2 regions of the Paenibacillus sp. P3E genome follow, and region 2 is predicted to be linked to the other one. Evidence: riboswitches for the same ligand, from Rfam matches in the RefSeq annotation. Region 2 holds a riboswitch; the other holds the start of a gene.
What was found. Region 2 has a riboswitch for cyclic di-AMP ahead of A3842_RS21995 (hypothetical protein). Riboswitches for the same ligand answer to the same signal wherever they lie in the genome.

Region 1 (5,920 bases), on a different contig from region 2:
CCTTGGGGAGGATGGCCTTACAGCACTCGATATCCGGCAGGCCCATGAATTTAATGAGGCTTTTGAGAAGAACCGTTAAGAATCTATCTCATATGAGGCCGATCAGATTGGAAATTCATAACCCTTATATAAAAGAATGCCCGGTACAGGATCAATATGATCCGTGCACGGGCATTTTGTGTTCCATATGATGAGATAAGAAGTAAGGTTATTTCTTCTCCGCAAGCCACATCGCTACATTCGCGATCTCCTCAGGCGCCAGCTTATCCTTGAAAGAAGGCATCTGTCCGCGGCCTTTGGTGACAATGGTGAAAATCTCTCCGGCGGCATGCTTGCCGCCTTCCTGCTGGAGGCTAGGGCCTACGCCGCCCTGAAGCTGGTCACCATGGCAGGTGATGCAATTCGCCTTCTTTACTGTGGCCTCAGCGCTCGCCGCATCCATCTGCACTTCCGGCATCGTTGGTTTGTTCTCCTCGGCGACTTCGGCTTTGCCGGGCAAGGTGAACATTAAGATTACCGCAAAGGCACAGGCGGCAAAAAACAAACCGCTCATGATCCATTTCTGCATCTGCATCCGTCCCCTCCATGTAAGCTGCTTCCTACATTATACAAGAAGGTAAAGCGTTATCATAGCGTTTGTGACAAAAAAACGAATGATTTGTGCTATTTATCATAGACCATACAATAAAATAGCTTATCGCCCGTTGGAGTCCGGCGTTCATATGTATCCGTAATCGTAAAACCACTTTTTTGATAAGCACGAATGGCTCTCTGGTTCCAGGTAAGCACCTCCAGATCTATCTCGCGCTCCGGATATCGTGCCAGGGCTGCCTTGACGATGGCGCTCATGAACAGATGGCCCATGCCTTGCCCGCATAGATCAGGCCGCATACCAATTCCGAGCCGAACTACACCTTCCATCGGGAATAGCTGTGCAAAGCCACAGAGGAACCCTTGGCTGTTCACCACCGAGACGTATTGCTCACCCCGCAGCCGGGGATCACCGAACTCAATGTCCAGAGCCTGCATTTGCTCCCAGGACATCCAGCCATAAATGTTGTACGGGGGTTTGTATACCCATTCACAAATTTCTGCAGCGTGATTAACTTCCATGGGGACAACGTAAAAAGTTACCGGAGAACTAATCATCCGCCATCCGCCTCCCTTCAGAACAAAACGTTATATCATAATTATATACAAAACGGTTCCATTTCGACGCATAAACAATATATTTTAGAAAATTACAAAAATCGCGGTTTTTTATGTTTTGCAAATAACGAGAAGGGTAAATAATTTTTATAGAGACAAAAAAACAAGCCCCCTCCAAGATTTCGGCAAAAATCCTGGATAAGAGCCTGTTCGGTTATAAAAATTACTGCTTATTGCACATCGTCATTATCTTGGGAATCGGAAGCTACCGCTTGAAAAGCATCTGTGCTCATGATTCGTTTGGCGCCAACGTAGCGGTTGACGTAGTAGCTGTCACCCAGCGAGCTGATGGTTACACCACGCTTGGAAGAAGCGTGTGCGAACTTGCCTTCACCGACATAAATGCCGACATGAGATACCCCTTTACCGGTTGTATTGAAGAATACGAGATCTCCCGGTCTAATGTTATCGCGGGATACGGCAGTGCCCATCTGGTACTGGGAACCGGACTGGTGAGGAAGGTTAATTCCTATCTTATCAAACACATACATGGTAAATCCGGAGCAATCAAACCCGTTAGTCGAAATTCCGCCCGATACGTATTTAGTGCCGACGGCTTTGTCGATAACCTGATCCATTTTAGAGTCTGCGAAAGCGCTTCCTGCTCCGATGGTAAGAATGATCGAAAAGCTGAGTAGTGCTGCTGCTAGCTTCTTCTTCAAAAGTAAATACCCCTTCCAAATGCCTACGAGGTTAGCTTAAGGGTTCGGTTGAAGGTCCCCTATGACCCCTCTGTAAATAGGAGGTCAATTCACCCAAAATCGGTTCCCCCGTTTCCCTAATTGAATAAGGAACTCGGCACCACTGTTGATTAGATTAGCTTACGGATCAAAACAATGACAAAACCTTTGTAAATCAGGTTTGAATAATTACAAAAATGTTACTATCAACTCACTGCGATAATTGTAACAAAGACAGAAGCACTTGGCAATCACTTAAAGCATATTAATACATATTTTTTGAGCCTTTTAAGAGAAAAGGGCTTGATTTACGCGAGTTCTTTACGCCGTAAGTCAGCTGCATGGAAGATCTTAATGGGGTTTTTATCAAAAAGGTGTTTCGAAACTCTAAAAAGTGTGTAAAAGGGAGAATAAGGAAAAGGGAAAACCCGGAAAATGATTACGGCAATAATCAGCTCCGGGCTCGTATAAATTACATTTAGTTGTAAAGGTGTAATGTGAGGGGATCAAGCTTCAATTAATCGTAGGCAACAGTTTTGTAGGCTGTAGTGCTCATCACTCGTTTAGCGCCAACGTAGCGGTTGGCCCAGTAAGCTTGACTCAGCGAAGTTATGGTTACACCGCGTGAGCTGGAAGATTGTGCGAATCTGCCTCCACCGACATAAATGCCGACATGGGAAACTCCCGACCCAAAGGTATTGAAGAATACCAGGTCACCTGAACGCAGGTTGTTCCGTGATACGGAAGTTCCAACGCTGAATTGAGCCTTGGACGTGCGCGGCAGGGTAAGCCCGACATTTTTAAAAACATACGAGGTAAAGCCGGAGCAATCGAAGCCGCTTGTGCTAGTGCCTCCGAATTTATAGGTGGTTCCGATGGTTTTTGCGATAACGGTATCCATCTTGGAATCGGCGAAAGCGCTACCAGCTCCGATTGTGAATACCATCACTAGTGCAAGTGCGGCTGCGGTACATTTCTTCTTAAAATTCTGACTTCTCAAAAGATGTACTCCTTCCAAGGCCTGCGAGGTTAGCTTAAGGATTCGGTAGAAGGTTCCCCTATGACCCCTCTAAAGCGAGGTCAATTCACCCAAAATATGGTTCCCCCGCTTCCCGGTGCAGGGAATTTGGCGTTTTATGCACCAGAAGAGCGACGTGTCGACAATTAGTAAACGCTTGGAATGTTAATGTGTTTGAATGTGTTGCATCTTAGAGATTACAAATTTGTTACTAGTAGTACAGGCACCATTGTACCAGAGGATTTACAGTTTTGCAAATACTCTTATTCAGTTTGTAATCCAAAAAAGAGTCCCGCTCCCTCAAGGAGCAGCGACTCTTTTATTATGCCGGCTGAGCGGCTTAATTATTGTGGAAATGATTTACTGGACCAAAGGTGGTATTGAGCGGCGATTCCCCACATTTTGAACAGTGTATTGGGAAGGGGGGAGAACTGCCGAAGCAGAAGTGCCGGCATCCCCGGACAAAAGATCGATGCCGCTCCGCAAGCAAGCATCATGATCAAACTCCCTGCTCCCATCACAAAAGATAATCCCGCAGAAGGAAGGATCACCTTCAGACACACCAAGAGAGAAGAGAAAGTGCCTGTACCACCCGTATACCCGAACTGCATGTACAGCAGTACTTTTCGGATGAAGAACAGATATAGCAGCCAGGCCAGAATGTAAGGCACCAGTTTCAGCAATAGCTTATAATCCAGAATTCCGCTTAACAGCAGTCTGTACATTTTGGGAAGAAGCCAATACAGCGGCAGGGCTGTAAGCACCCATTCTGCAAGACTGAACAGCATCACCGGAAGCCCATACAGACGCATCCCCGGAAAAAAGAACATCCCGCGCTCCCCCTTACGCTCCTGATGGAGCTCATGGAGCAGTCCTGCGCGGATGAATGGGGAGAGCAGCAGTCTGAATGCGCTTAGCGCCAGCAGCATCCAAAGCCAGTGCTGAACACCGGAATCGGAACCCAGTGCGAGCTGGCCCTCCACATAATACAGCAGCCTGCCTATCCCGCTGCCGCCCGCATCCTGATCGGGGTAACGCAGCAGTACCGGGACTACGGCGCTTTTAACGAACTTGTACATGAAATAGCCCCAGAACAGCCGGTAGATAAACAACAGAATCAGTATATAAAATTGCTCTTTCATGCTGTGCCAGCCGCGGGATATCGATCTTTTCACAATCCTTCACCTCACCAGACAAGAGTTCCGAGCAGATTTTCAATCAGGTTGGTCATGCTAAGCGTCCATCGTGAGAGCGTGTCAGGTTCCAGTTCCGCGAGTCTGAAATTATTCAGATGCTTATTCTCCAGCAGGATGGAGTGCTCGGGATCAATCTCTGCCGATATCAGCGGCGCTTTGTAGGACAGCTGAAAGGTAGTTTGCTTGTCTTTTCCATTCCAATACCGTTGAACGGTGTATCCATCCGAAAAGGTGAACTTTACTGGCACATCCCCATACTGACTGCCTTTGTTGCTCACGGCGACTGATGAATCATAACGAAGGCTATCTATATCGCTCCCTTTGTGAAAGGTGTTGATAATGTTATCTATGGAAAAATCAGGAGCGCCGCCACTGTAAACATATTGATCGAAATACGCCTGCCACGATTTTTTGGTTACTTTTTCTACGGTCTTTTGAAAATCAGCTGTGGTAGGATGCTGGAAACGGTATTTGCGGGCATAGGCGGCCATGATGGCATCCATCGTTTTGGTTCCCACTTGCTGCTCAATGTCTTTGAGGACCAGTTTGCCCCGGATGTATACGTTACGTGTATAGGCATCATCTCCGGTGTATTTCCAGGTCTCCAGTTTGAGCGGCTGTGATGAAGTTACCAGACTGGCCTGAAGTGCAGAGTTGGAGGTTACACCATATTCCTGTTCCATCAGCCGGTCTTCTGCATAAGAGGTGAAGCTCTCATCCAGCCAGGCTTCCTCAAATTCATTGCTGGCTATCATGCCATAAAAAAACTGATGCCCGATTTCATGGATGACCGTACGTTCAAGCTGGGTACCTGGAGCATCTCCGGCTGCGCCGAAGGCAGTGATGAGAGTAGGGTACTCCATCCCGCCTGCGCCATTCCCCGCCTTTGGCGGAACGACGATAGATAGTGTGGAGTAGGGATAAGAACCGTACCATTTGCTGAAGGCGCTTAGAGCAGCTTTGGCCGCCTGAAAATAACGCTCCTGTAAACCCTTATGCAACGGGTCTAGATAGAGCTTAATCCTTACCCCGGGCACGCCAGGTGCAGAGAAGGCTTCCTCGGCAACTGCAAAGTCGGGAGAGGCCGCCCAGGCGAAATCATGAACATCATCGGCGTAGAACTGGTAAATCTTCTGGCCCTGCTTCAGCCTTGCGGTCTTCACCGGGAAGCCGGTCGCTGCGACTGTATAATTGGAGGGCACGGAAAGGGTTACACTGTAGATCCCAAAATCACTGTAGAACTCGGAGGTACCGTGGTACTGATGCAGATTCCAGCCTTCCTGTTTTGCCCCCCGGGTGCCAGCAGGCTCATACACACTAAGCTTGGGAAACCATTGTCCAGCCATTACAAAGTCACCTGAAATTCCCATGCGGGCGAATATTTTAGGCAGCTTGACCTCATACTTCAGCCTGAGCGTAACACTTTCCCCTCCGTTCACGGGTTGAGGAAGATGAACCTTCACCAGGGTCCTGTCATTCACATTGCCATCGTCAGGCTGGGCATACTGCAGACGCTGCATGAGTGAGACACCGTCAGAGGTCCGTAGATCGGTCAAAGTCATGCTGCCGTAACCATTCGCTGGCATTCTATCCCCGCGTAGTGTTCCTCCGGATTCTTTCATAAAGGTGGTATCTTCAGAAGCAAAAGCATTCGGATAAAGATGGAAGTAGAGGTCTTGTACCGGTTTTTGGCCGGGATGGGTCCAGGTCACCGTTTCGGAAGCCCTTAATGACCCGGTAGAGGGGATTAGCTGCGCGTCAATATGATATTCGACCACCCGCTCGCTTAGCGCCTCTGAGACGGGGAGCGGCTTACT
Region 2 (5,920 bases):
TATTAACGATAAACGGGGATGGTTGGAAGTGATCCAATCCATTGGCCGTGATGAGCTGGGGGTCAGCCTTAAGGTATGGACTGAATTCACGGACAAACTCCATGCTGAAGTGCTCGAAGCGCTGCACCATAATGAAGTGGTACCGTTCCCATTGAATGCGAAATAACCGCACTTCGTTCCATTTTTAATTTTTCCCACAAGTGGAAACGGCTTCGCCGTCCTTTTAAGGATGGTATCCGTTTCAGCGAGAAATTGAAGGATAATTTATAGCGTGAAACATATAAATTCTTATATTTTAACAAAAAGGCAGGAAGCCAAGCATTATGCGGCTTCCTGCCTTTCCTGCGTTTACCGGCTATTCGCGGCAGCAAATTTGTCCAGCACGCCCTGATAAGCCGATTTCGGGCGCAGTCCTACCAGTTTTTCCATAGGCTGCCCCCCATTGTATACGATCACGGTAGGGAGGCCCATGACTCCCGCTTCTGCAGCCAGCTCCGGCAGCTCATCGCAATTCACTTTGAGGATCGTGATATTGCTGCCATACTCTTCATCCAGTTCCTCCAGAACCGGCAGAAGACCCCGGCAAGGCGCGCACCATGGCGCTCCGTAATCTACCAGCACAGTTCCGCCTTCCTGCAGCTGTCTCCGAACGGTATCGGCGTGCCCGGCATTTATAACAGTCATTGTTAACTCCTCCTTATCAGTCTAAGAATATATTCAGGTTATTCTGATTCCTGCTGCTCCTGCTGTATGGAAGCAATCCGTTCCTCCAAATTCTGCTTGATCTGGTTCAGCTGCAGGAGCTGACGCTCAATATCCTCCAGCTTGCTGCGGTACAGCGGCATCACTTCTGCACAGAAAGCCTCTTTTTTCTTCAGTACACAATTCAAGAAACCGGCGATTTCCTCGGTCGATAAGCCCAGATTCAAATACAGTTTGATCGTCTCCACCGTCTCCACGGACAAGAGCGAATACTCTCGGTATCCATTGGCCTGGCGGAGCGGAGTGATCAAGCCCTGACGTTCATAATATCGCAGAGAACGGATGCTGACACCCGTCCGTGCGGCAAGCTCACCTATTTTCATGGTCTGTTCTCCCCGGGGTTCATGAGAAATGGTCTGTTCTTAGTATAAACCCTGACACCAGTGTCAGGGTCAAGGCTTTTTATCGCCGGGAGCAGCCAAACAACCAAAAAACCAACAGCAGTCTAACGCTTCCGTTGGTTTTTACACTATCCATCCATATGATGTTGTTAAAATGATCAAGGACTACAGTAATCCGGCCGCCCACAGACCGCCCCTTGTAATCATCTGCCGGAACGGCTCTACGGAAAAGGAAGGAAGATGATGGCCCGGCATCAGATACACAACTCGCCCCATCCCGAACTCATGACACCAGGCTGCCGCATGATGGGCCCCCTCGTGGAAATACTCCGCCAGCACCGTCGTTTCAAAATAGGGCTGCATGTCAAAATAATACGGCTCGTCCTCGATGACAAAGTCGGTAATCCCCTGCATGATCGGATGGCCTGTTGCCGGAACTGTCATGTGAAGCTCAGTATAGGCCGGATGATGCGTGAAATGCGCTCCCAGCATCACACCCAGCTCCTGGTTACGCTGCAGTGAGATCCCATTGTGCACTACGAGCAGTCCGCCGCCGTTAGCTACATAGGAGAGCAGTGCCCCGCTCTGTTCAGGAGCTATTTTGTTGTCCGAAAATTCTGTATACGCTATCACAAGCTTGTAAGCCAATAGGCTGTCCGGACTGAGCAATGAGTAATCTTCCGTAGATTTCACGTCCAGCTTCCCGGCAAATAACGCCTCAAACACGTGGTCCACCCCGGAGAACGGATGATATTTAACCTCTGTATAGCTTCCCAGCGCCAGTGCCTTCCATTCTGTCATCTTTTATCTACGCCTTTCTCTTAGCGAGAGTTGTTCTTACCAGGGCCAGGGATTGCCGTCCAGATCAAGATAAGCCGGTTCCATGCCCATATGCGTCTTATGCTCCTGCACGATTCCCATAATTTTGCGGGCGGATTCTTCAGGGGGAATAGGGGCTGCCTCATTCTTGTCACCGTTCATGTAGGACTGGAGCCAACCCGGATGAAAAACCATCACCTGGCCGCCCATGACCCGCAGATGATTGTGCAGTAAAGAGGACTGCATATTAAGTGCCGCCTTGGACATACAATAACCGTACATGTTAATCCGCTGATTGCGGCTGATGCTGCCGGCTTCGGAGGAGATGTTCACAATTAGCTTTTGCTTGCCTTGCAGCAGGAGGCCCATCAGCGAATTGCTCACCCGCAGAGAGCCAAGCGTATTCACATTATAAATGCGTGCCATCGCGGTGTCATCCATATCTACCAGCATGGTGGCATCATCCGCACGGTCAATAATCCCAGCATTGTTGATGATCATATCCAGATGCCCTGTGCGTCCTGCAATAGTTCGTGCCGCGCACTTTACGCTGTCGCTGCTCCCGACATCCATCGGAACCAGAATTAGCTGTTCTTTATATTTTGTATTGAGTATTTCCAACGCTTCCGATTCTTCCAGGTACTGCCCGGCAAAAACCTTATATTTATTCTCCAGAAGCCAACGCACAAGGAAAAACCCGAGTCCCCGGTCGGCACCGGTAACACAAGCAGCCTTTTTCATGGAATGGGTCACTCCCTCTTATCAGACATCAATATACATAAATCGCCATATCCCCTACACCTTAGCATGGGAATTGTCATTATTCAACGTCCTCTGCTGGACTATTCTGCTAATGCATTCCCTGCTGATTCTTCCTTTTGATTTAATTTTGAACTATGTTACAATCAGGAATATCATTGTTAACAACCGAATTGTTAGCAAAATAAACTACCAGGAGGGTGAACCCCTAATGTCCATACAACAAATCCACAATCTTGATGAATTGCATCAATACATTGCACAACCCGGTAAAAAACTGCTCTTCAAGCACAGTACCACCTGCCCGATCAGCGCCAAGGCGAATGAAGAATTCCAGGCTTATGTCCAGAGCTCCGGAACTCCCGCTGCTGTGGTTCATGTGATTGAAGACCGTCCGGTCTCCAACCAGATTGCCGAAGATTTCGGCATCAAGCATGAGTCCCCGCAAATCTTCCTGCTGGAAGATGGTGAAGTCCGGTGGAACACCTCCCACTGGAAAATCACCCGCGATGCCCTCAAGGAAGCTGTGAGCCAATGAGCCAACCTGTAATCATTTATTCTACAGCCAACTGCAGTGACTGCAATCAGGTGAAACAGCTGATGAAGGAGCAGGACATTCCTTTTGAGGTACGGGATGTAATGACCAGCACGGTTTATCAGGAAGAAGTTGAGAAGCTGGGCTTCATGGGCGTTCCTGTTACAGTAGCCGGGGCACATGTCGTCAAAGGGTTCAATCTGCCCGAGCTGAAGGAGCTTATCGCAGCTACGAAATAAATATGCCGGAACGCTGGCAGGAGAATGCCGCGTACGGATTCATTGGTTCACTTGCACAAAAGGGTATCCGGGAGCTGTTTGCCCCTGAATACCCTTTTTGTCTTGCCTAAGGAATGACCCGTATTTTGAGGCAGAAATAAAAACAGGCGTGCGAATGAGATAATGGGCCGATATGCAGTAAGATATATGGTTTTATCCGTTTATTTCCTTCGAATTATCCGATTTCAACGTGAAATTGGCGCAGCAACTCCCTTTTCCTTTTTTACAAAGACCTCCCCGAAGCAGTATGATTCGTTTTGAAAGTAATTCATGAAAAATTACATGAACGCTGAATTCCCGGCACACGGGAAACGGGGGAACCACCGGGCCACTAGGCCTTATTGGGGTGAATCCTAAGGAGACTGTAGAAGTGCGGTCTCACAAGGTAGGGCGACTCTCACCGTCCGAATCCGACAGCTAACCTCGTAAGCGTATAGAGAGAGATCTTAACCCGCCAAGCTTAAGCGCCAGGTTTATTTAAGCCTGTACCGAAGCCGCAGCAGAGGTTCTCCTCTGCTGCGGCTTTTTTGCGGAAATTAGTGAGGTAACGGGGTTTCGCCGGGAGAGCGGCCGGGGCTAGGTGAAAAGTAGTATATCTAATCCGGGGAGGAATACAGGAATGGAATCGCGCATGTCGGTTTCCGCATCCGAATTTGCGGAATATGTTGAGAAGTATAGCGGAAATATCTTTACGCTCTGCAGGTTGCTGCTGGGACAGGGTTCTGAAGCGGAGGAGGCTGCCGTGAAGAGCTTCACAGAGCTGTATATACCTTATCTCCGAAAGGGCTGCGACCCGCAGAGCTTCTCTCTTCTGGCCTACCGCGAATGCATCCGGCATTGCTTCCGGATTGCACAAGGCCGTAAGGCCAGCAGTACAGCTTGTCTCTCCTGGGAGGACCAGCTTGTGCATGCGCTCCGGTATGGCTTGCGGCTCCCTTTGGCGGAGATCAGTCCGATCCTCATGAAAAGCATGCCCGAGCTTAAGGCGCAGCTCCGGCAAATGCGCGAGCTACTGGCAGCACATGAAGCTGCACAACCCAAATCCGGTTTATCTGCCGGCTAAAGTGAACAGCACTGTAGGCCAAAACGGATTTGCAGTCCTGTACAGAGAGCCTATGCTGCTGAAGCAGCGATACAGAGTATCGCTTAAGGTACCGTCCAGAATGAGAGGTATTTCTACCTCTCATTCTGCCCGCTAGCCCGGTTATGGCGCGACCAGAGGTATTTCTACCTCTCATTCCGCCCGCTAGCCTGTTTATGGCGCAACCAGAGGTATTTCTACCTCTCATTCCGCCCGCTAGCCCGTTTATGGCGCGACCAGAGGTATTTCTACCTCTCATTCCGCCGATTTCCCTGCCTACGCTCAATTCAAAGGTACTTAAGTGGGTTAAACTTCAAATCACGGCCAACCCTATGAATCACGGTAATGACACCCACTTCTTATTGCTCCCTCTGGCTTTACCATCTATTGAATCACTTCATTTCTTCCGTTTATCCCTCTCACTTTTCAATCGGAGTTATCCATAGTTTTAGACTTAAATAATTTCTTAAGCCGCAAAAAAGCCGTGGCAACCAGCCTCGGCTTCTATTCCGTTTTTATTATTTTTTGCCTTTTTTGCTATTCTTGTCTTTTGTGCCTTTGCCGCCCTTGGCGAATCTCAAGAATGCCATGCAGCACCCTAATAATCCGATACCCAGTAATAACGTCTGTAGCGCACCCAGCCAGGTTGAACCTTCTGAATCAATCAGGCTGCTGAGGATAATCAACAGGATCGAAGCCGCTACCATCAAGGGCGTTTGTCTTTTTTTCATCAACATTACCACTCCTTACTTACTAAGGTACACCATACGGCATGATTCCGCCAGATGAACAGATAACGAATGCCGGAGACTGGTGTTTTCTATACGGTATGTTTTTCAAAACTTTGTAAGTTTGTCAGCCACCGATTCATTGGGCATTGGGTCCGATCAATCAAGACCTTGAAGATTGCTCCCAAGGGTCTTGGTAAATTATAGAGGAATAAATACAAGCACTGAAAGGAATTGTGCGAACAGGGGTCTTGAGAAAATCTCATACGGGGATAGTGAGCATTTCTTCTTAGCCGCCCGATTCATTCGGCACTGGGTGGGGGTATAAGAAAGACCTTGAGGGGTATCGCCCCTCAAGGCCTATAACATTAATATCCGTATTCTGTTTCTGTTGTCTCACATAGTGTTTTCGTTAATTTACCCATATGAGATTTGGCTGTATCGATAATATCTCTATCAGTTATTAATGATTCTAGAACTGATACAACCAATACTTCCTGAACCTTATCATCAGCTACAGCCATCTCTTCAAGGAAGCTATAGAGATTACTTACTTCTTTTTGAGTTTCAATAGACTTGATTATAAATGGAGTGACCACCATACCAAAAATAACATG

Region 1: linked by a shared signal. The riboswitch ahead of A3842_RS20850 (C40 family peptidase) and the one ahead of A3842_RS21995 (hypothetical protein) in region 2 are both predicted to bind cyclic di-AMP.

What each region holds. Positions count from the first base shown of each region.
Region 1 is NZ_LVWH01000183.1:26,035-31,954, reverse strand. Features, by position in the region: gene A3842_RS20870 (4a-hydroxytetrahydrobiopterin dehydratase) at 1-79, shown strand, start outside; gene A3842_RS20865 (c-type cytochrome) at 209-568, opposite strand; gene A3842_RS20860 (GNAT family N-acetyltransferase) at 664-1,149, opposite strand; gene A3842_RS20855 (C40 family peptidase) at 1,380-1,871, opposite strand; cyclic di-AMP (ydaO/yuaA leader) riboswitch at 1,877-2,020, opposite strand; gene A3842_RS20850 (C40 family peptidase) at 2,407-2,835, opposite strand; cyclic di-AMP (ydaO/yuaA leader) riboswitch at 2,893-3,031, opposite strand; gene A3842_RS20845 (hypothetical protein) at 3,252-4,082, opposite strand; gene A3842_RS20840 (M1 family metallopeptidase) at 4,094-5,920, opposite strand, start outside.
Region 2 is NZ_LVWH01000187.1:110,043-115,962, forward strand. Features, by position in the region: gene A3842_RS21960 (CHAD domain-containing protein) at 1-166, shown strand, start outside; gene A3842_RS21965 (thioredoxin family protein) at 349-684, opposite strand; gene A3842_RS21970 (MerR family transcriptional regulator) at 723-1,085, opposite strand; gene A3842_RS21975 (ThuA domain-containing protein) at 1,269-1,904, opposite strand; gene A3842_RS21980 (SDR family NAD(P)-dependent oxidoreductase) at 1,941-2,663, opposite strand; gene ytxJ (bacillithiol system redox-active protein YtxJ) at 2,893-3,219, shown strand; gene A3842_RS21990 (glutaredoxin family protein) at 3,216-3,455, shown strand; cyclic di-AMP (ydaO/yuaA leader) riboswitch at 3,772-3,942, shown strand; gene A3842_RS21995 (hypothetical protein) at 4,114-4,557, shown strand; gene A3842_RS22000 (hypothetical protein) at 5,094-5,306, opposite strand; gene A3842_RS22005 (DUF7674 family protein) at 5,672-5,920, opposite strand, start outside.